3 regions of the Streptosporangium sp. NPDC051022 genome follow, and region 2 is predicted to be linked to each of the others. Evidence: riboswitches for the same ligand, from Rfam matches in the RefSeq annotation. Region 2 holds a riboswitch; each other region holds the start of a gene.
The links. Region 2 has a riboswitch for cobalamin ahead of cobN (cobaltochelatase subunit CobN). Riboswitches for the same ligand answer to the same signal wherever they lie in the genome.
Positions count from the first base shown of each region.

Region 1: it holds a riboswitch for cobalamin, as region 2 does, so the genes downstream of both, metE (5-methyltetrahydropteroyltriglutamate--homocysteine S-methyltransferase) here and cobN (cobaltochelatase subunit CobN) in region 2, are expected to answer to the same signal.
Region 3: it holds a riboswitch for cobalamin, as region 2 does, so the genes downstream of both, AB0N02_RS21315 (CbtB domain-containing protein) here and cobN (cobaltochelatase subunit CobN) in region 2, are expected to answer to the same signal.

Region 1 covers NZ_JBFBCF010000013.1:165,370-172,872, forward strand. Annotated here, with positions in the region: gene AB0N02_RS22245 (CoA-acylating methylmalonate-semialdehyde dehydrogenase) at 1-752, opposite strand, end outside; cobalamin riboswitch at 952-1,136, opposite strand; cobalamin riboswitch at 1,322-1,542, shown strand; gene metE (5-methyltetrahydropteroyltriglutamate--homocysteine S-methyltransferase) at 1,666-3,900, shown strand; gene AB0N02_RS22255 (class I SAM-dependent methyltransferase) at 4,160-4,981, opposite strand; gene AB0N02_RS22260 (TetR family transcriptional regulator) at 5,079-5,681, shown strand; gene AB0N02_RS22265 (YciI family protein) at 5,992-6,399, shown strand; gene AB0N02_RS22270 (DUF6596 domain-containing protein) at 6,396-7,503, shown strand, end outside.
Region 2 covers NZ_JBFBCF010000054.1:16,020-23,522, reverse strand. Annotated here, with positions in the region: gene cobN (cobaltochelatase subunit CobN) at 1-3,619, opposite strand, end outside; cobalamin riboswitch at 3,823-4,016, opposite strand; gene AB0N02_RS45280 (precorrin-3B synthase) at 4,040-5,503, shown strand; gene AB0N02_RS45275 (precorrin-8X methylmutase) at 5,500-6,126, shown strand; gene AB0N02_RS45270 (precorrin-2 C(20)-methyltransferase) at 6,132-7,503, shown strand, end outside.
Region 3 covers NZ_JBFBCF010000012.1:193,812-201,314, reverse strand. Annotated here, with positions in the region: gene AB0N02_RS21340 (cobyrinate a,c-diamide synthase) at 1-646, opposite strand, end outside; gene cobO (cob(I)yrinic acid a,c-diamide adenosyltransferase) at 640-1,242, opposite strand; gene AB0N02_RS21330 (putative cobaltochelatase) at 1,328-3,517, opposite strand; gene AB0N02_RS21325 (histidine phosphatase family protein) at 3,549-4,112, opposite strand; gene AB0N02_RS21320 (CbtA family protein) at 4,109-4,852, opposite strand; gene AB0N02_RS21315 (CbtB domain-containing protein) at 4,860-5,054, opposite strand; adenosylcobalamin (AdoCbl) riboswitch at 5,098-5,192, opposite strand; gene dop (depupylase/deamidase Dop) at 5,340-6,857, opposite strand; gene AB0N02_RS21305 (acyltransferase) at 6,942-7,503, opposite strand, start outside.

The DNA of each region.
Region 1 (7,503 bases), on a different contig from region 2:
GCGCCGCCGAAGCACTGGGCGCGCTTTCCGCGGGCCGTCGCCGTCGTGTACACGTACTCCGCGATCGCCGTGGAGCCGACGAATCCCAGCGCGGCCACCCGCGGATCCTCCAGCAGGGTGTCGACCGCCTCCTTGCCTCCGTTGACCACGTTCAGCACGCCGGGCGGCAGACCCGCCTCGACGAACAGCTCGGCCAGCCGCAACGGTACCGACGGGTCACGCTCGGACGGCTTGAGCACGAAGGCGTTGCCGCAGGCGAGGGCGGGGGCGGCCTGCCACAGCGGGATCATCGCCGGGAAGTTGAACGGCGTGATCCCGGCGACCACGCCCAGTGGCTGGCGCATCGAGTACACGTCGATGCCCGTCCCGGCGCTGTCGGTGAACTCGCCCTTGAGCAGGTGCGGGATGCCCGCGGCGAACTCGACCACCTCCAGCCCGCGCTGCAGGTCGCCGTCGGCGTCGGCGACCGTCTTGCCGTGCTCGGACGACAGCAGCCGGGCCAGCGGCTCACGCTCGGCTTCGACCAGTCGCAGGAAGCACAGCAGCACGCGGGCGCGGCGCTGCGGGTTCCACCGTGCCCACTCCTCCTGAGCGGCCTCGGCGTCGGCGATCGCCGCCTCGGTCTCGGCCCGGTTCGCCAGCGGGACACGGGCCTGGACCCGCCCGGTGCCGGGATCGTGGACGTCACCGTGGGCACCCGATGCCCCGGGAACCTGTTTGCCGCCGATGAAATGTGTCAGCTCACGGACCATGAACGACCTGCTTTCGCCAGGTGGGATCCGAAGATGGGCGTGCCTCGCCCGCGGTCCAGCGCACCGATGGGCGGGCCGGAAACGGTGAACGGGTCAGGGCGCAGCAGGGCCGTCAGCGCGGGGGATCCTCCACCGCCGGGACGTTTCCGGGCTCGCGAGCGCGTACCGATGCCATGCGTGTTCGCTCCATCCTCGTGGACAACACGGATCAACCCGCGGCCGGTATCCTGACTCCCGGATCAGCGCACGTCATCCGGCCTTCCCGGCTCTCGCCAGTGGCCTCATACAGCGATGACGCACTCCCCGGTCACAGTGGCGGGACCGCGCCGGATTCACACCGGCTTCCCTGCACCGCGGGCCTTCACCCCGAAAATATAGTTGGACGTCCTAGTAAGTCCAGAGCGACCGGCCGGATATGTGGAAAGCCGTCGCCGCCGCTCACCGAGAGGCTCAGGTGGCGGCCCTTCGCCGCGCCTTCGGCCATCCGGTCGAAGGACCCGCGGAACGTGCCTCGGACCGGATGACGTCTCAGAGTACGGCGAAGGTATCCGGCCACCGCGTTGGCTGGTTAGAATCCCGCCGTGGATGGTTCGTCCGCGCCCGGCCGGGTGCGGACGTCGTAAGAGGGAACCCGGTGCGAATCCGGGACTGCCCCGCAGCGGTGAGTGGGAACGACCGCCGTCATACGCACTGGACCGAAGGTCTGGGAAGCGACGGCCAGTAGGTCACGCCTGAGGTTCAGGTGTGGTGCCCGCGAGTCCGAAGACCTGCCCTCCGCCCGTGCACCGGCCGGTGCGCGGTGGTCCGCGGCCTCGTGGGAGGGCCTGGGACGCGCCCGCCGGGGTTTTCCCTGCCCGTCGTGTGCCTCTTCCTCCTGCCCGGCCGCATGCTGGCAATAGCGAGGGAAGCTGCCATGACAACGACGATCCTCGGGTACCCGCGCATCGGCGCGCACCGAGAGCTCAAATTCGCCACCGAGCAGTACTGGGCCGGGCGCGTCGGCGAGGAGGAACTGCAGTCCACGGCCGCGACGCTGCGGCGGGCGGTGTGGACCGAGCTGCGGGACGCCGGGCTGGGGACGATCCCGTCGAACACCTTCTCCTTCTACGACCAGGTGCTGGACACCAGCGTCATGGTCGACGCGGTCCCCGACCGCTACCGGGCGCTGCCGGGCCTGGAGCGCTACTTCGCGATGGCGCGCGGCACCGCGGACATCCCGGCGCTGGAGATGACCAAGTGGTTCGACACCAACTACCACTACATCGTCCCCGAACTGGCCCTGGACGCCCGCTTCCGGCTCGCCGACGGCGCGCAGGCCAAACCCGTGGCCGAATACCTCGAGGCCAGGGCGTTGGGGATCGAGACCCGGCCGGTGCTGGTCGGCCCCCTGACCTACCTGCTGCTGGCCAAGGCCGCGCCGGGCTCGCCCGAGGGGTTCGTGCCGCTGGACCTGCTGGACGCCCTGGTGGAGGTTTATGCCGAACTGCTGGAACGGCTCGCCGGAGCCGGCGCCCAATGGGTGCAGCTGGACGAACCGGCCCTGGTCAGGGATCTCGGCGCCCGACAGGTCGAGGCGCTCGAGCGGGCCTACCGCCGCCTGGGCGAGCTGTCCAGCCGTCCGAAGATCCTGCTGGCCACCTACTTCGGCACCGTCGCGCCGGAGGCGTTGAAGGTGCTGGCCTCCACCGCGGTGGAGGCGGTCGGGCTGGACTTCGTCTCCCGCCCCGACACCCTGGACGCGGTGGCCTCGATCGGCGGGCTGCCCGGCAAGACCGTCGTCGCCGGCGTGGTCGACGGCAGGAACGTGTGGCGGACCGACCCGGCGCGGGCCAGGGCGACGTACGCGGTGCTGCTCGGGCTGGCCGGGCAGGTGCAGCTGAGCACGTCGTGCTCGCTGCTGCACGTGCCCGTCGACCTTGACGGCGAAACCGCCCTGGACCCGCAGGTGCGGGCGCGGCTGGCGTTCGCCCGTCAGAAGGTCGCCGAACTGGTGGCGCTGGAGGCCGAGCTGGATTCCGACGACCCGCGGGCGGCACCGGTGCCCGGCGCGGGGGTCGACGCCGAGGTCCGGGCCCGGCTGCAGGCCCTCGGCGACGTCCACCGGACCGACCGCACAACCCGCTTCGCCGCCCAGCAGGAGAAACTCGGGCTGCCCGACCTGGCCACGACCACGATCGGATCGTTCCCGCAGACCGCCCGGATCCGCAAGGCCCGCGCCGACCACAAGGCCGGCCGGATCGACGGCGCCGCCTACACCGAGGCGATGCGCGCCGAGGTCGGGCAGGTGATCCGGCTCCAGGAGGAACTCGGCCTGGACGTTCTCGTGCACGGTGAGCCCGAGCGCAACGACATGGTCCAGTACTTCGCCGAGCAGCTGTCCGGATACGCGGCCACCGACCACGGCTGGGTCCAGTCTTATGGGACGCGCTGCGTGCGCCCCCCGATCCTGCACGGCGACGTCTCCCGCCCCGACCCGATGACGGTGGAGTGGGCGGCGTATGCGCAGTCGCTGACGGCCAAGCCGGTCAAGGGCATGCTGACCGGCCCGGTCACCATGCTCGCCTGGTCCTTCGTCCGCGACGACCAGCCGCTGTCGCAGACCGCCCGCCAGGTCGCCCTGGCCCTGCGCGACGAGATCGCCGACCTGGAGGCGGCCGGGATCGGCATCATCCAGGTGGACGAGCCGGCCCTGCGGGAGCTGCTGCCGCTGCGCCGGGCCGACCAGGAGGACTACCTGGCCTGGGCGGTGGCGGCCTTCCGGCTGGCCACCTCGGGGGTGGCGGTCTCCACCCAGATCCACACGCACATGTGCTACTCGGAGTTCGGTGAGATCATCACCGCGATCGCCGACCTCGACGCCGACGTCACCAGCGTCGAGGCGGCCCGTTCGCACATGGAGCTGGTCGCCGACCTGCGCGATGCCGGGTACGCCAACGGCATCGGGCCGGGCGTGTACGACATCCACTCGCCCCGGGTGCCGACCGTGGAGGAGATGGAGGCCAACCTGCGCCGCGCCCTGAAGGCCGTCCCGGCCGACCGGCTCTGGGTCAACCCCGACTGCGGTCTGAAGACCCGCGGCTACGCCGAGACCGAGGCGGCCCTGGCCAACATGGTCACGGCCGCGCGCAACGTCCGGGCCGCCCACTGACCTGACTATCCGCGGCCGCCCCTCACGGAAGGGGCGGCCGCGGTGCGGTTGTGTGGCCATACAACGGTCATGAATTACGCATGATGACCTGACTTCCGAGCCTCAGCTTCAATAAGGGCCCATCACGAAGTCGGCGCGGCGGGCGGTACGACAAGGGGCAGCCGGGTACGGCGCGGCGCGAACCCGGACGGGCCGCCCGTGGCCAGGACGAAGGGGCGCCGCCGCGACCGGCCCGCGTGCCCTCGCGGTGGTGGACGACTCAGGCGTCCAGGGAGGCTGTGATCGCCATCGTGGTGTAAGCCATGGTGAAGCCGCCTCCGATCGCGTCGATGGCGGCCCCGACGCCCTCCAGCACCTCGGCCAGCTTGTCCGGTGGGAGTCGGGTGAGCCCGCCGGTGGTGGGCAGCAGGTCGAGCCAGTCGTCACGGCCGTAGTACTGCTCCCAGTCGAATCGCCACTGCTCCGGTTCGCCGAACCCGGCCACCTTCCGGATGCCGTCGGCGAACGTCGCGAACATCTCCTGGTAGATGTCCTGGGCTGGCCTCGGCGGTCCGGCGTTGAGCGGTGAGTCGGGCACCACCTTCCGGAAGACGGTGGCGAACGCCTCCGCGACGAGGGGCGGTGGGTCGTACACGTGCGCGAACACCGCCAGCAGGCCACCGGGACGCAGAACCTGCGCCGCCTTGGCCGCGCCCGCGACCGGGTCCACCCAGTGCCAGGACTGCCCGGCGACGACCGCGTCGAAGGTACGGCCGGCGGCGTCCCAGTCCTCGAACGTCGCCACCTCGACCTCGACCCCGGTACGGCGGGCGAACTCGGCCATCCGTACGTCCGGCTCGACACCCAGCACCTTGCACCCGGCCGTCAGGAACTGGCGGGCTTCCAAGCCGGTGCCGCAGCCGACGTCGACGATGTCGGGGCCGGGGGCGGCGGCGATGATCTGCCGCACCAGGGCATCGGGATAGCCGGGCCGGGCCCGGTCGTAGCGTTCGGCGTCGACCCCGAACGACTCCGCCATCTGCCTGGCCCTGTGGGGTTCGTTCCGCTGGGGCTCCGGTTGCTCCTGCATTAGAGTGGGCATGCGCCCACCATAGTGGGCGCATGCCCACTCGACAATCGGGCAACGGTTCGCGGTGAGCGAAGGCAAGCGAAGGCGCGTGAAGGAGGAGGAACGGGCAATGCCGACTGGAGTGGCCCTCCGGGATGTGCGGCAGCAGTTGTTCGACGCCGCCGAGCGCCTCCTGCTCCGGGACGGGGCCAACGGTCTGACCAGCCGGGCGATCACGGCGGAGGCGGGCGTCGCCAAGGGTGTCCTGCACCGGCACTTCACCGACTTCGACGCCTTCCTCGCCGAGCTCGTGCAGGACCGCATCACCCGGCTCGAGGGCCAGGCCGCCGCCCTGCGCGGCTCCGCCGGGACCGGCGACGTCGCCGGCAACCTGACCGGGGCGCTGATCGACCTGTTCGACTCGGTCGCCGTGGCGATCGTCGGTCTCGTCATCTTCCGGGATGAATTGCGTGCCCGGCTGCGTCAGGCCCGACCGGCTCCCGGCATCCCGGTCCTGACGGATGCCGCGACCATGATCGCCGCCTACCTGAACGAGGAGTGCGAGCTGGGACGCATCGCGGCGGACGCCGACGTGGATGCGCTGGCGCTCTCCCTGATCGGGGCCGGGCACATGCTGTTCGCCAGCAGGGAGGGGGGTGCGCCGGGGCCTGGGGAGGTCGGCAAGGTCGTGAACGCCGTCATCGCCGATGTCGTGCAAAGACGACTGCTGTGAGCCGATGATCGGTGTCCGTGCGGGCCGCCGTCATCCCGGGCGCCGGCAAAGTGCGGAGTGCTCCGTGCTCATCCCGCCGTGATCGTTGTCCTCCTGCCGTCGAAGATCCGCTCCCGCGGCCGCTCTCACGGCGATGCGGAGATGGGACTCATCCGTCTACGAGCGCAGCGGCGGCGACCAGAAGAAGATTCTGGAAATCAGGGCGCTTCCGGGTGTCGAGAACGTGGTGCCGGCTCCGTCCCAGGGACGCGAGCGGCCACGACGGGCCGCGCGACGAAGAAGACGAAGAAGACGAAGAAGGAGAACCACCATGAAGTACCTGCTGCTGAAGCACTACCGAGGTGGCCCGACCCCCGCTGTCGACTGGGCGCCGATGGACCAGTGGACGCCGGAGGAGGTCGACGCGCACGTGCAGTTCATGCGCGACTTCGCGGCCCGCCTGGAGGAGACGGGTGAGTTCGTCGACGGACAGGCGCTGGCGCCCGAGGGCGCGTTCGTGCGCTACGACGGCGAGGGGCGCCCGCCGGTGATCGACGGTCCGTTCGCCGAGACCAAGGACCTCATCGCCGGCTGGATGGTCATCGACGTGGAGTCCTGGGATCGCGCGGTCCAGCTGGCGGGGGAGCTGTCCGCCGCTCCCGGGGCAGGTGGCGAGCCGATCCACGAGTGGCTCGAGGTCCGACCGTTTCTCACCGAGTCGCCCACGGTGACCGAGTGAACGAGTCACTGCTGCGGGAGCTCGTGCCCGCGGTGATCGGTGTCCTCGGCCGACGCGGAGCCGACTTCGCGTCGGCCGAGGATGCCGTGCAGGAGGCCCTGATCCGGGCGCTGGAAACCTGGCCGGACGATCCACCGCGCGATCCGAAGGCATGGCTCGTCGCGGTCGCGTGGCGCAGGTTCCTCGACGCCACCCGTGCCGAGGCGTCGCGGCGGGGGCGGGAACTCGCCGTGGAGGCTGAGCCTTCCGCCGGTCCGGCGCCCGCCACGGACGACACGCTGCGGCTCTACTTCCTGTGCGCGCACTCCACCCTGCCGCGGAGCTCGGCCGTCGCCCTGACGCTGCGCGCGGTCGGTGGCCTGACCACGCGGCAGATCGCGGCGGCATACCTCGTCCCCGAGGCGACCATGGCGCAGCGGATCAGCCGGGCCAAGCGGCGGATCGCGGGGCTGCCGCTCGACCAGCCCGGTGATCTCGGGACGGTGCTACAGGTGCTCTACCTCGTCTTCAACGAGGGCTACGGCGGAAACGTCGACCTGGCGGCCGAGGCGATCCGCCTCACCCGCCAGCTCATCGCCCTGACCGACGAACCCGAGGTCGCCGGGCTGCTCGCGCTCATGCTGCTGCACCATGCGCGCCGCGCCTCCCGCACCGGCCCGGGAGGGCGCCTGGTGCCGCTTGGCGAGCAGGACCGGTCGCGCTGGGACACCGGCCTGATCGCCGAAGGGGTGACGATTCTGCAGACCGCGCTGGCCCGCGACCGGCTGGGCGAATACCAGGCGCAGGCCGCGATCGCCGCCCTGCACGCGGATGCCCGGAGCGCCTGCGAGACGGACTGGGTGCAGATCGTGGAGTGGTACGACGAACTGCTGCTCCTCACCGGCAGTCCGGTGGTGCGGCTCAACCGCGCGGTGGCGGTCGGGGAGGCCGACGGACCGCGGGCCGGTCTGGCGGCGCTGGCCGGGGTGAACCCCGACCTGCCCCGTTACGCCGCGGTGACGGCGTACCTGCACGAACGCGCCGGTGACCTCGAGCGCGCCGCCGCGCTGTATGCCGAGGCCTCCCGTGCCGCTACCAGCGTGCCGGAGCGCGATCACCTCACCC
Region 2 (7,503 bases):
CCTGGAGCTCCCGCAGGATGTCGGGGTCGGGGTGCTCCCACATGCCGCGCCCGGCCGCCTCCAGCAGCCGTTCGGCGATGCCGTGCAGCGCCCACGGGTTGGACTCGGCCAGGAAGGCCTGGTTCTCCTCATCCAGCACGTAGGTCGCGGCCAGTTTGTCGTACATCCAGTCGGCGACCACCCCGGTGGTCGCGTCGTAGCCGAACAGGTAGTCGACGGTCGCGGCGAGCTCGAAGGCGCCCTTGTAGCCGTGCCTGCGCATGGCGGCCAGCCAGCGCGGGTTGACCACCCGGGCGCGGAAGATCCTGGAGGTCTCCTCGGAGAGCGTCCGGGTGCGGACCGCGTCGGGGCGGGTGCTGTCGCCAATGTAGGCGGCGGGCGCCTTCCCGGTGAGCGCGCGGACGGTGGCGATCATGCCGCCGTGGTACTGGAAGTAGTCGTCGGAGTCGGCGATGTCGTGCTCGCGGGTGTCGACGTTCTTGGCCGCGACCGCGATCCTCCGGTAGGCCGTCTCCATGTCCCGCCTGGCCGGGACACCGTCGACGCCCCTGCCGTAGGCGAAACCGCCCCACACCGCGTACACCTCGGCGAGGTCGGCGTCGTCGCGCCAGTTGCGGCTGTCGATCAGCGGCAGCAGCCCGGCGCCGTAGGCACCCGGCCGTGAGCCGAAGATCCGCATCGTGGCCCTGCGCTCGTCGCCGTGCTCGCGGGTGTCGGCCAGCACGTGCGCCCTGACGTAGTTGCGCTCCTCGGGTTCCTCCAGCGCGGCGGCCAGCCGTACGGCGTCGTCCAGCATGGCCACCACGTGCGGGAACGCGTCCCTGAAGAATCCGCTGATCCGGACCGTGACGTCCACCCTGGGGCGGCCGAGCTCCTCCGCCGGGATCGGCTCGAGGCCGGTGACCCGCCGCGACGCCTCGTCCCACACCGGACGCACGCCCAGCAGCGCCAGCACCTCGGCCACGTCGTCGCCGGCCGTGCGCATGGCGCTGGTCCCCCACACCGACAGGCCGACCGAGCGCGGCCAGTCGCCGGTCTCGGCGCGGTAGCGCTCCAGGAGGGAGTCGGCCATCGCCTGCCCGGTCTCCCAGGCCAGCCTGCTCGGCACGGCCTTGGGGTCGACCGAGTAGAAGTTGCGGCCCGTGGGCAGCACGTTGACCAGCCCGCGCAGCGGCGACCCGCTCGGCCCGGCCGGGACGTACCCGCCGTCGAGGGCGTGCAGGATCGCGCCGATCTCGTCAGTGGTGCGCGCCAGCCGGGGCACGACCTCCTCGGCCGCGAACCTCAGGATGCGTTCGACCTGCCCGGAACCGGCCCCGCCATCCGGAGCGTCCGGGGTATCCGGAGTATCCGGGGTGTCCGGGGCAGACCCCGTCCTGGCGGTTCCCGGCACGGTCGCGGCCACCTCGGCGGCGGCCTCCGGGTCCCAGCCCCGCTCCTCCATGGCCTCGACCAGCGATCTGGCCAGCGTCTCGGCCTCGTCGGTGCCCAGGCGGCCCGCCGTACCGTCCTCGCGGAGCCCCAGGGCCTCGCGGAGCCCGGGCAGCGCCTGGCCACCGGCCCACATCTGACGGGCGCGGAGGATGGCGAGCACCAGGTCGACGCGCGCCGCGCCCTCGGGCGCCGCGCCCAGCACGTGGAGGCCGTCACGGATCTGGACGTCCTTGACCTCGCACAGCCAGCCGTCGACGTGCAGCAGGAAGTCGTCGAACTCGGCGTCGTGCGGACGGTCCTCGATGCCGAGGTCGTGGTCGAGCCGGGCGGCCTGGATCAGGGTCCAGATCTGCGCGCGGATCGCGGGCAGCTTCGCCGGGTCCATCGCGGCGATGGAGGCGTGCTCGTCGAGGAGCTGCTCCAGCCTGGTCATGTCCCCGTAGGTGTCGGCGCGGGCCATCGGCGGGACGAGGTGGTCGACCAGCGTCGCGTGGGCGCGGCGCTTGGCCTGGGTGCCCTCGCCGGGGTCGTTGACCAGGAACGGGTAGATCAGCGGCAGGTCTCCCAGCGCGGCGTCCGGGCCGCAGGAGGCCGACAGGCCCGCCGACTTGCCGGGCAGCCATTCCAGGTTGCCGTGCTTGCCCACGTGCACCACGGCGTGCGCGCCGAAACCGTCGGCCAGCCAGCGGTAGGCCGCCAGGTAGTGGTGGCTGGGCGGCAGGCCGGGGTCGTGGTAGATCGCGATGGGGTTCTCGCCGAACCCCCGGGGCGGCTGCACCATGACCACGACGTTGCCCGCGCGCAGCGCGGCCAGCACGATCTCGCCGTCCGGATCCCGGGAGGTGTCGACGAACAGCTCGCCCGGCGCGGATCCCCAGTGCTCCTCCACGTCGGAGCGCAGGTCCTCGGGCAGCGTGGCGTACCACCGGGCGTACCGCGCCGCCGCGATGCGAACGGGGTTGCCGGCGAGTTGCTCCTCGGTGAGCCAGTCGGGGTCCTGCCCGCCCGCGGCGATCAGGGCGTGGATCAGCGCGTCGCCGTCCTGCTCGGTCACGCCTGGCAGCTCGCCCTCGGCGCCGATGTCGTAGCCCCGCTCGCGCATCGCGGCCAGCAGCCGCACCAGGCTCGCCGGGGTGTCGAGGCCGACCGCGTTGCCGATCCGGGAGTGCTTGGTGGGGTAGGCCGACAGCATCAGCACGATCCGCCGCTCGGCGGGCGGGACGTGCCGGAGCGTGGCGTGCCGTACGGCGATGCCCGCCACCCGCGCGGCGCGCTCGGGGTCGGCGACGTAGACGGTCAGGCCGTCCCCGTCGATCTCCTTGAAGGAGAACGGCACCGTGATGATCCGCCCGTCGAACTCGGGGATCGCGACCTGGGTCGCCGCGTCGAGCGGGGACAGGCCGTCGTCGTTCTCCTCCCAGGCGGCCCGGCCGCCGGTCAGGCACAGGCCCTGCAGGATCGGCACGTCCAGCTCGGCGAGCGCGCCGACGTCCCAGGCCTCGTCGTCGCCACCGGCCGAGGCGGTGGCCGGGCGGGTGCCGCCCGCGGCGAGCACGGTCACCACCAGGGCGTCGACCGTGCGCAGGGTCTCCAGCAGGCCGGGCTCGGCGCTGCGCAGGGAGGCGCAGTAGACGGGCAGCGCGCGGGCGCCCGCGTCCTCGACGGCCGAGCAGAGGGTCTCGACGAAGGCGGTGTTGCCCGCGACGTGGTGGGCTCGGTAGTAGAGCACCCCGACGACGGGGCCGTCCTGGCGGCGCGCCTCGCGCTCCAGCACGCCCCAGGCGGGGGTCGGGGCGGGCGCGGCGAACCCGTGCCCGGTCAGCAGCAGGGTGTCCGACAGGAACCGGGCGAGCTCGGCGAGGTTGGCCGGGCCGCCGTGGGCGAGGTAGGCGTGCGCCTCGGCGCAGACCCCGCCGGGCACGGTCGACAGCTCCATCAGCTCGGCGTCGGGCGCCTGCTCGCCGCCGAGCACGACGACGGGCAGGGGTCCGGCGAGCAGGGCGTCCAGGCCCTCCTCCCAGGCGCGGCGCCCGCCGAGCAGCCGGACCACGACCAGGTCGGCGCCCTCGACCAGGGGCGGCAGGTCCTGCGCGGTGAGCCTGGCGGGGTTGCCGAGGCGGTAGTCCGCGCCGCTCGCGCGGGCGCTGAGCAGGTCGGTGTCGGAGGTGGAGAGCAGAAGGATCACGCGTCGCCCTCCGCGGTGGGCGGGACGGCGCGGCACGGGGACACGCCGGGCGAGGCGGCGCGGCCCGGCCGTACGGCGGGCGAAGTGACACGGCCCGGCCGTACGGCGGGCGGGGCGGCGGGGTTCTGCGGTGTCACGGGCCGGCAGGGGAACGGCGAACAGCGCACGGGGGCTTCCTCCCTCGGGGTCCTCGCCCCGGGTCGTCGTCGGCTACGACGGCTGGAGTCTCCTGGCTCCCGGATCGACGCTCCCCCCAGCCTTCCCGTCCGTCGGTCGGACAGTGGCCTGGATGGGGTTCGCTCCCCGGTTACAGTGGCGGGACCGCGCCGGATTCACACCGGCTTCCTCCCTTTGCCGTCGCCAACGATGAGACTACGGCAGCGAGGTTCCTCGCAAGAAACTGGAGCTAACATCCTCAGCGTGTTCATTGGCGACTTCTCCGGGCGATCGCGGCCTGACGCGTGCCCGGGTGCCCTCCAGGTGCACGCCGCCGCCGACGGCGGCCTGGCGCGGATCAGGGTGCCCGGGGGACGGCTGACGTCCTCCCAGCTCCGGGAGCTCGCCGACGCCGCCTCGGCCTGCGGGAGCGGCGTCATCGAACTGACCTCCCGCGCGAACGTCCAGGTGCGCGGGCTCGGCGCGGACGGCGGTCACGCGAACGGTGACTCCACGGGCGGTGACCTCACGGACACCGATTTCGCGGACGGTGGCTTCGCGGCCCGCATGGCGGCCGCGGGGCTGCTGCCCTCGGCCACCCACGAGCGGGTCCGCAACATCCTCGCCTCCCCTCTGACCGGGTGCGACGGCCGGGGGATGCTCGACGTGAGCCCGCTGGTCTCCGACCTGGACCGGCGGCTCTGCGGCACGCCCGCGCTCGCCGGTCTGCCGGGGCGTTTCCTGTTCGCGTTCGACGACGGCCGGGGCGACGTGGCCTGGCTCGACCCCGACGCCGGAATCCTGCCGACCGGCCCCGGCGAGGCCGCCCTGATCCTCGCGGGCACCGACAGCGGCCTGCGCGTGCCGATCGGCTCGGCGGTGACCGCCCTGCTCGCCGCCGCCGAGGCGTTCCTGGCCGAGCCCGAGGTCCGGCGGGCGCGCGCCTGGCGGATCGGCGAGCTGCCCGGCTGCGCCGAACGGATCGCCGTCCGAGTCGCCGTCCGGGTCGGCTCCGCCGTGGGGGCCGGGCGGACGAGCCCGCTCCTGCCTCGCGCGCAGGCGCCCACCGGGTGGGAACCGGTGGGAATCCTCGGAGAGCCGGAAGGTCCGGCGGTGCTCGGGGTCGCGGTGCCGCTGGGACGGCTGACCTCCGCCCAGGCGGGGCTGCTGGCGGACCTGGCCTCCCCCGCCGGGGTACGGCTGACGCCGTGGCGCGGCGTGGTCCTGCCCGGCCTGACCCCCGCCGAGGCCGCCGGGGCCGCCGCCCTGGCCGGAAAGGTGGGTCTGGTCGTCGACCCCGGCTCTCCGTGGACGGGTGTGACGGCCTGCACGGGCCGCCCCGGCTGCGCCAAGTCGCTGGCCGACGTGCGGGCGGACGCGACCAGGGCCATGTCCGCCACCATGTCCACCGACATGTCCACCGACACGACCGCCGCCATGTCCACCGACACGACCGTCGATGTGACCATTGATGTGACCATTGATGTGGCCGCCGGTGTGGCCGCCCCCGCGGTCACGGCCCCGGATGCGGCGGGCTCGCCGCGCACCGGTACGCTCCCCGTGCACTGGGCGGGCTGCGAACGGCGCTGCGGTCGTCCCAGGGGGCGGGTCGCCGACGTGGTCGCCACCGCCGCCGGTTACCGGATCGATCTGGACGGCAGAAGCCTGAACTGCGCGGACATCGAAGAGACCACGGCCGTGGTGACGGCCCTGAGAGGGGAAACGTGATCGACTACGTCCGTGACGGCGCGGAGATCTACCGGCGTTCCTTCGCCACCATCCGCGCCGAGAGCGACCTGGACGGCCTGCCCCCGGACGTCGCCCAGGTGGCGGTCCGTATGATCCACGCCTGCGGGATGGTCGACCTGGTCGGCGACCTCGGCTGGTCGCCCGGCGTGGTGGCCTCCGCCCGCGCCGCCCTGCGCGCGGGCGCGCCGGTGCTGTGCGACGCGATGATGGTCGCCTCCGGGGTGACCCGCCGCCGCCTGCCCGCGGACAACGAGGTGATCTGCACGCTGGGCGACCCCGGGGTGCCGGAGCTGGCCGAACGGCTCGGCACCACCCGCAGCGCCGCCGCGCTCGAACTGTGGCGCGACCGCCTCGAAGGGGCGGTGGTCGCGATCGGCAACGCCCCGACCGCGCTGTTCCGGCTGCTGGAGATGGTCGATGAGGGTGCCGGGCGACCGGCGGCCGTGCTCGGCGTCCCGGTCGGTTTCATCGGAGCCGCCGAGTCCAAGCAGGCCCTCGCCGAACACCCGGCGGGCCTGGAGTACCTGGTCGTGCACGGGCGCCGGGGCGGAAGTGCGATGACCGCCGCCGCGGTCAACGCGATCGCGAGTGAGGACGAGTGAGCGACATGCAGGCCGGACGGCTCTGGGGAGTGGGGCTGGGACCCGGTGATCCGGAGCTGGTGACCGTCAAGGCCGCCCGGCTCATCGGGGAGGCGGACGTGATCGCCTTCCACAGTGCCCGTCACGGCAGGAGCATCGCCCGCTCGGTGGCCGCGCCGTACCTGCGTGACGGCCAGATCGAGGAAGCCCTGATCTACCCGCTCACCGTCGAGACCACCGACCACCCCGGCGGCTACCAGGGCGCCATCGACGACTTCTACGCCGACTGCGCGCTTCGGCTGGCCGCCCACCTGGACGCGGGCCGCGACGTGGTGGTGCTGTGCGAGGGCGATCCGCTCTTCTACGGCTCCTACATGCACATGCACAAGCGTCTCGCCCACCACTACGTCACCGAGGTCGTTCCCGGCGTGACCTCGGTGAGCGGCGCCGCGGCCGTCCTCGGCAGGCCGCTGGTCGAGCGGGACGAGATCCTGACCGTGCTGCCGGGGACGCTCCCGGCGGAGGTCATCGCCGAACGGCTCGCCACCACGGACTCCGCGGCGATCCTCAAGCTCGGCCGGACGTTCACCAAGGTGCGGGACGCGCTGGCCGAGGCGGGCCGCCTCGACGAGGCCTGGTACGTGGAACGCGCGACCACCGGCGCCCAGCGCCTGGCCCCGCTCGCCGAGGTGGATCCCGGCAGCGTGCCGTACTTCTCGCTGGCGCTGATCCCGAGCCCAGTCAACGCGGCCTCGCCCGGCCCGGCGGCACGGGAGACGCCCGCCGCGGCGGTGCCCGAGGTGACGGGCGAGGTGACGGGCGGGGCGGTGGACGGGACGGCGGGCGGCGGTCCCGGCGAGGTGGTCGTGGTCGGGCTCGGTCCCGCGGGGCGGCCGTGGCTGACCCCGGAGGCGCAGGAGGCGCTGGCCGCCGCGGACGAGCTCGTCGGCTACGGCCCCTACCTGGACCGGGTCCCGCCGAACCCGCGTCAGCGCCGCCATCCGACGGACAACCGGGTCGAGGCCGAGCGGGCGGCGCACGCCCTGGAACTGGCCGCGGGCGGGTCACGGGTCGCCGTGGTCTCCTCCGGTGATCCCGGGGTGTTCGCCATGGCCAGCGCGGTCCTGGAGGTCGCCTGCGAACCGCGGTTCGCCGACGTCCCGGTGCGGGTGCTGCCCGGACTGACCGCGGCGCACGCGGTGGCGAGCCGGGCGGGGGCGCCGCTCGGCCACGACTACTGCGTGCTGTCGCTGTCGGACCTGCTCAAGCCGTGGGAGGTCGTCGCAGGGCGGATCAGCGCGGCCGCCCGGGCCGACCTGGTGCTGGCGATCTACAACCCGGCCTCCAGGAGCCGCACCTGGCAGGTCGCCGCGGCCAGGGACCTGCTGCTGGAGCACC
Region 3 (7,503 bases), on a different contig from region 2:
ACGAGGCGGCGACCAGTTCCGCGACGGCGTCCATGGCCCGGCCGGCCTGGATCCGGCGTTCCGCGGCGGGCACGAGGCCGAGATGGCGGGAGGGGGTCGCGACGGCGTCGCTGCGGTGGATCACGCCCAGCACCGGGACGCCGCTCTCGGCCAGGGCCTCGCGGCAGATGTCCTCGTGCCGGGCGGAGCCGACCCGGTTGAGGATCACCCCGCCGATCCTGATCCGGGTGTCGTAGGAGGCGAACCCGTGCACGATCGCGGCCACGGAGCGGCTCTGCCTGGCCGCGTCGACCACCAGGACGACCGGGGCCTCCAGCAGCCTGGCGACGTGCGCGGTCGAGGCGAACTCGCCCGAGCCCGCCCCGTCGTAGAGGCCCATCACGCCCTCGACGACGGCGAGGTCGGCCCCGGCCGCGCCGTGCAGGAACAGCGGGGCGACGAGCTCCTCCCCCACCAGCCACGGGTCGAGGTTGCGCCCGGGACGGCCCGTGGCCAGGGCGTGATAGCCGGGATCGATGTAGTCGGGTCCCACCTTGTGCGGGGAGACCGCCATGCCCCTGCGGGTGAGCGCGGCCATCAGACCGGTCGCGACCGTGGTCTTCCCGGCCCCCGACGCAGGGGCCGCGATCACCAGACGGGCTACCATTCGATGCCCTTCTGCCCTTTCTGCCCGGCGTCCATGGGGTGCTTGACCTTGCCCATCTCCGTCACCAGGTCGGCGGCGGCGACCAGGCGGGGGTCGGCGTCGCGGCCCGTGACGACGACGTGCTGGCTGCCGGGCCGCTCCGCCAGGGTGGCGACGACCTCCTCGGCGTCGATCCAGCCCCACTTCATCGGGTAGGTGAACTCGTCGAGCACGTACAGCCGGAACGTCTCGGCGGCGAGGTCGCGTTTGATCTGTTCCCACCCCTCGCGTGCGTCGGCGGCGTGGTCCTCCTCGCTGCCGGGGCGCTGGATCCACGACCAGCCCTCCCCCATCTTGTGCCAGGAGACCGGGCCGCCCTCCCCGGAGTCGCCCAGGACGCGCAGGGCGCGTTCCTCCCCGATGCGCCACTTGGCGGACTTGACAAACTGGAACACCCCGATCGGCCAGCCCTGGTTCCAGGCGCGCAGGGCCAGACCGAAGGCCGCGGTGGACTTGCCCTTGCCCGGGCCGGTGTGCACGATCAGCAGCGGCCGGGTACGGCGCTGCCGGGTGGTCAGCCCGTCCTCCGGGACGCTGACCGGTCTGCCCTGCGGCATCGTCATTCGCCTTTCAGTGTCGTACGGCCCGCCACGGACCCGCCGTCACGCCATATCACGTTATGTCACACCATGTCACGTTGCGTCATGCGGCGGCTCGCCGTCGCCGGATCATGCCTGCCAGATCGGTGAGGTCGTCGAGGCGCACGCTCTGCGCGTCCATCCGCCGTGCCAGGGCTCCGGCCAGGCCGAGGCGGACGTGCCCGCTCTCACAGTCCACCACCACCGTGGCCACCCCGGCCAGCAGCCCGGCGGCCCGGTGGGACTCCTCGACGGTGCCCGAGGTGGCCCGCCCGTCGGTCACCAGGACCAGCAGCGGGCGCCTCGACGGGTCGCGCAGGCGCTCGACCCGCAGCACCTCGGCGGCGCGGAGCAGCCCGGCGGCCAGCGGGGTGCGGCCGCCGGTCGGCAGCTCGCGCAGCCGGGCGGCGCCGGCCTCGACGGAGGAGGTCGGCGGCAGCACCAGGTCGGCGCGGGTACCGCGGAAGGTGACCAGGCCGACCTTGTCGCGGCGCTGGTAGGCGTCCAGGAGCAGGCCGAGCACGGCGCCCTTGACCGCGCGTATGCGCTGCCTGGCCGCCATCGACCCGCTCGCGTCCACGACGAACAGCACCAGGTTGCCCTCCCTGCCCTCGCGCGCGGCCTCCCTGAGGTCCTCGCGCCTCAGCAGCAGGCCCGGCCCGCTCCTGCCACGCCCGGCCTGGTGCGGCGCGGCCGCCGCGACGGTCGCCGCCAGGTGAAGGGAGGCGGCCCGCCCCCGGGGAATCCTGGCGCCGACGGTACGGCCCAGGGGCGTGGCGGCCCTCGAACGCCGTCCCGGGGCTCCCGCGCCGAGGCCGGGAACGGTGAACAGCCGGGCCCGTCCCGCCGGATCGGCGTCGAAGACCCGCTCGTTCCCGGTGGCGGCCCGCGCCGCGCCGGACGCGGGAACGCCGGCGGGCTGATCCGCCCCCTCCGCCGTGTCCGCCGGAGGGGGCGCGCCGGGCTCCAGGTCCGGAAGCGTGGTGTTCCGGGGGCCGGGAGCCGGGCGGGAGGCGTCCTCCCCCGGAGTCTCCGGGGCGTCCGCCCCGGAGCCGTCGGCACGGTCGGCGCCGTCGGCGCCGTCTCCGTCACGGTCCCGGTCGCCGTCCGGGCCACTGTCCGGGCCGCCGTCTGGGCCGCCGTCCGGGCCGCCACCGGGGCCGCCCTCCGGGTCGTCGGGCTCCTCCGGATCGTCGGGGACCTGGTTGAGGAGGTCCTCCAGCCTCGACTCGTCCAGGCCGGGCGCGTCGAAGGGGTCGCGGCGGCGCCGGTGCGGCAGGGCGAGCCTGGCCGCCTCGCGGACGTCGTCGGCGGTGACGGAGGCGCGGCCCCGCCAGGCGGCGTGCGCGATCGCCGCCCTCGCGGTGACCAGGTCGGCCCGCAGCCCGTCCACCTCGAAGCCCGCGCAGACCGTGGCGATCCGCCGCAGCGCCGCGCCGGGCAGCGTGACGCCCGCCACCCGGGCCCGCGCCTCGGCGATGCGCTCGGCCAACGCCCGCTCCTCGTCCTCCCACCGGGCGGCGAAGGCGGCCGGGTCGGCCTCGAACGCCAGGCGCCGCCGTACCACCTCGGCCCGCTGGGACACCTCCCGCGACGCCCGTACCTCCACGGTCAGCCCGAACCGGTCGAGCAGCTGGGGCCGCAGCTCGCCCTCCTCCGGGTTCATGGTCCCCACCAGCAGGAACCTGGCGGCGTGCCGTACCGAGACGCCCTCCCGCTCGACGTAGCAGGTGCCGAGCGCGGCGGCGTCGAGCAGCAGGTCGACCAGGTGGTCGTGGAGCAGGTTGACCTCGTCGACGTAGAGGACGCCCCGGTGCGCGCCCGCCAGGAGCCCCGGTTCGAAGGCCTTCACCCCCTCGGTGAGCGCCCGCTCCAGGTCGAGCGAGCCCGCCAGGCGGTCCTCCGAGGCACCGACCGGCAGTTCGACGAGCCTGGCGGGCCGTACGGTGCCGGGCCCGGCGGCCCGCGACGGCGCGCTCTCCGCCTCGTGGGGCCCGTCTGGACATTCGGGGTCGGGGGCCGCGGGGTCGCAGGAGAAACGGCAGCCGCGTACCACCTCCACCGGCGGCAGCAGCGCCGCCAGCGCCCGCACGATCGTGGACTTGGCGGTGCCCTTCTCCCCGCGGACCAGGACCCCGCCGACGCCGGGGGAGACGGCGTTCAGGATCAGCGCGAGCTTGAGGTCCTCCGATCCCACGATCGCGGTGAAGGGGTAGCGCGGGTGACGCACCTTCGAGGCCTCCCTTGATGTCATCTGATGTCGCCGGGTCACCGGCGGGGTGTCGTCATGCGGGGTAGCTCAGCCGCCAGCGTCCGGCCCGCCCGGTGAGCTCGACCCGGGCCAGCGGGGCCACGTCGACGCGCCAGAAGGCGGAGGCCGGGGCGCCCACCGCGTGGACGACCGCGGCGCGGACGACCGCGGCGTGGGTGACGGCGACGGTCCGGCCCGGCTCCAGCGCCGACAGCCAGCCCGCCACCCGGCCGAGGAGATCGATGATCGACTCCCCTCCGTGCGGCGCGGCGGCGGGATCGGTGAGCCAGGCGGCGAGGGCCTCCGGCTCGGCGGCCTCGATCTCGGCGAGCGTCCTGCCGCTCCACCGGCCGTAGTCGCAGTCGGCGAGCAACGGGTCGGGCTCGGCCCGCAGGCCGAGGGCCTCGGCCGTCTGGGCGCAGCGCAGCTCGCCCGCCCGGACGGCGCGGGCCGGGCCCATCGCCGGAGCCAGGGCCTCGGCGCGGCGCAGGCCGGGTCCGTCGAGCGGTTCGTCGCCCGGGAACGCGGCCCGTGCCGTCGCCCGCGTCGAGGCGTGGCAGATCAGCAGCAGGCGGGTGACCCCCGAGAGGGGTCTCACACCGGGCTGCGCCTGCGCGCGGCGAAGGCGAAGAGCGCGCCGACGCCGAGCCAGAACACCGCCTGGGTCCCGAGGGAGGCGATGCGGAAGTCCCACAGGAGGTCGGCGGGGAAACCGTCCGGCACCTCGTTGATCCCCGGCAGCAGGATCCAGGCCGCCACGACCGGCACCAGCAGGGCGGCGCCGCTGGCCAGCCAGCGCAGCCACGGCTCGCCCGCGGAGAGGTACCGGTAGGCGGCGGCGCCCGCGCCCACGGAAAGGATCCCGATGACCACGGCGGCCAGGTAGAGCACCGTGCGCTGGTCGATCGTCTCGGGGTCGCCGACGGCCGGCGGGTTGGCGGGATACTTCAGGAAAGGGATGAGGACGATCGCGACGAACGCCGCCGCCGCGAGGGTGACCGCGAGCAGCGGCTCCGAGCGGGGACCGGCCCGGCCGCGCACCGCCGCGTAGGCGAGGGCGAACAGGCCGCCGACGGCCAGGCCGTACAGGGCGAGGGCCAGGAAGAGACCGAACCGCTGGCCGTTCCTGCTGACCAGCTCCTCTTCCCCGTGGGAGTCGGCGGTTGCGGCCGCCTCGTGCGAGTGGGACTCACCGGCCGGGGAGGCGGCCGCGGCCGCCTCCTCCAGCGCGATGGCCCGGTCGATGCGCGGCTCGCCCACGGTGTAGGCGAAGACCGCGGCGAACAGCCCGGCGAGCAGCCCGACGAGCATGCCCCTGACGATGAGTTTGATGATCACGTGTGGCTCAGTGGCAGGGGACGCCGAGCAGGTGACGACCGTCGTGCATGAGTTCGTGCAGGTAGTTTCCGGCCTGCGAGATCGCTCCCTGGTCGAAGGCGACCAGGTAGGCGATGAGCAGCAGCACCGGTACTGCGAGCAGCCAGCGGGTGAGTGAGATCCAGGGGATGGGCTGGGCGTACGGAGCAGAGATCTGGCTCACGGCCACCTCCTTCGGGATTGACGCGTCCCTAGTCGTAAGGTCGGTGGCGGCCGAGTGACCTGGCTTCCAGCCCCGGAAGGGCCGGTTACAGTGGCGCGACCGCACCGGAATCTCACCGGATTTCCCTCGCACCGCCACAAAACACCCGGAACGTATCCCGGTTCCCTACGTTCCGTCAATCCAGGTGACGCCCGGCATCCCATCCGAATCCACGATCCGGCGCCATGATCCGCGGCCTTCCCGCGGAAGGCGTCCCTGCCGGGGACCCCCTCCGCGGGCGGGCCCTCACTGCTCGCCGGTGAGGGCGGTCACCAGGTCGGCGGCGGTGCGGCAGCGGTCGAACAGCTCGCCGACGTGGGCCTTGGTACCGCGCAGCGGCTCCATGGTCGGAACCCGCTGCAGGGACTCCCTCCCGGGGATGTCGAAGATGACCGAATCCCAGGAGGCGGCGGCGACCGACTCGCTGAACTGGCTCAGGCAACGGCCGCGGAAGTAGGCCCGGGTGTCGCTGGGCGGGGCCTCGATGGCCCGCTGGACCTCGTCCTCGGTCACCAGGCGCTGCATCCGGCCCCGGGCGACCAGCCTGTTGTACAGGCCCCGGTCGGGCCGGATGTCGGAGTACTGCAGATCGACGAGCTGCAGGCGCGGGTGGGACCAGGCCAGGCCGTCACGGGCGCGGTAGCCCTCCAGCAGCTCCAGCTTGGCCACCCAGTCGAGCTCCCGCGACAGCTGCATCGGGTCCTCGGCCAGGCGGGTGAGAACGGACTCCCAGCGGTCCAGGACGTCCTTGGTGAGCTCGTCGACGCCGTTGCCGCTGCGCTCCTCGGCGTACTTGCGCGCCAGCTCCAGGTACTCCATCTGGAGCTGCACCGCCGTCAGCCTGCGGCCGTCGCGCATCGAGATCTCGTACTTGAGCGTCGGGTCGTGGGAGACCGCGCGCAGCGCCTGGACGGGGTTGTCGACCGCCAGGTCGCGGGTGAAGTAGCCGTCCTCGATCATGGCGAGGACCAGCGCCGTCGACCCCAGCTTCAGGTAGGTCGAGATCTCCGACATGTTGGCGTCGCCGATGATGACGTGCAGCCTGCGGTACTTCTCCGGGTCGGCGTGGGGCTCGTCCCGGGTGTTGATGATCGGCCGCTTGAGCGTCGTCTCCAGCCCGACCTCGACCTCGAAGAAGTCGGCCCGCTGGCTGATCTGGAAGCCCTCGCCGCGCGAGTCCTGCCCGATGCCGACCTTCCCCGCCCCGGTGACGACCTGCCGGGAGACGAAGAACGGGGTCAGGTGCCTGACGATGTCGGCGAACGGCGTGGCCCGCCGCATCAGGTAGTTCTCGTGGCAGCCGTAGGAGGCGCCCTTGTTGTCGGTGTTGTTCTTGTAGAGCTGGATCGGGGCGTTGGACGGGATGGCCGAGGCGCGGACCGCGGCGTCGTGCATGACCCGCTCCCCCGCCTTGTCCCAGATCACCGCCGCCCGCGGATTGGTGCATTCGGGAGTCGAGTATTCGGGATGGGCGTGATCCACGTACAGCCGGGCCCCGTTGGTGAGGATCACGTTGGCCAGACCCAGGTCCTCGTCGGTGAGCTGGCTCTGGTCGGCCACCTCCCTGGACAGGTCGAAACCCCGGGCGTCGCGCAGCGGGTTCTCCTCCTCGAAGTCCCACCGTGCCCGCCTGGCTCTGGCCGCCGAGGCCGCCAGATAGGCGTTCACCACCTGGGAGGAGGTCACCATCGCGTTGGCCCCCGGCTGTCCGGGCACGGAGATGCCGTATTCGGTCTCGATGCCCATCACCCGCCGTACCGTCATGCGCACCCTCTGTTCATCCGACTGAGTTCTCCGCCGTATATATCCCCGACCCTAGACCCTTCACTATGCCCGGTGACCATACAGTTATGGCACAGAGGCCTTTTCGCCCGCGGCGAAGGGCTCGGCGGGCGGGGCGGGGAACGCTCCCCGGCCGGGCGGATCGGGCGTGGGGGCGGGCGGACCGGCCGCCGCGGCCCGGCGCCGCCGCCTGGCCTTGACGAACTCCTGCACGGGCCGCTCGGCGACCCGGTGGACGACGTAGGACAGGGCCATCGTGACCAGTACGGTGACCAGCGCGGTCAGCCAGGGGGGAAGCGCGTCCCGCAGGGCGGGCACGAGCACCACCGCGACCGGCGTGTGGAAAAGGTAGAGCGGGTAGGTGAGGGCTCCCAGCACGACCAGGCCGCGCCAGCGCAGCCGGCTCAGCCAGCCCAGCGCCACCATCGCCATCAGCACGTAGAAGCAGGCGACGGTCGCCACCACCGCCCAGTCGGCCGCGGGCATCGCCTCGCGGCCCGCCGCCTCGATCCGGCCGGCGACCCTGGCCAGGGCCGCGTCCACCGCCAGGCCGCCGCTGATCCCGGCCACGCACCACAGCACCACTTTCGGCCCGAACCTGGTCATCAGGTAGAAGGCCATGCCCGCC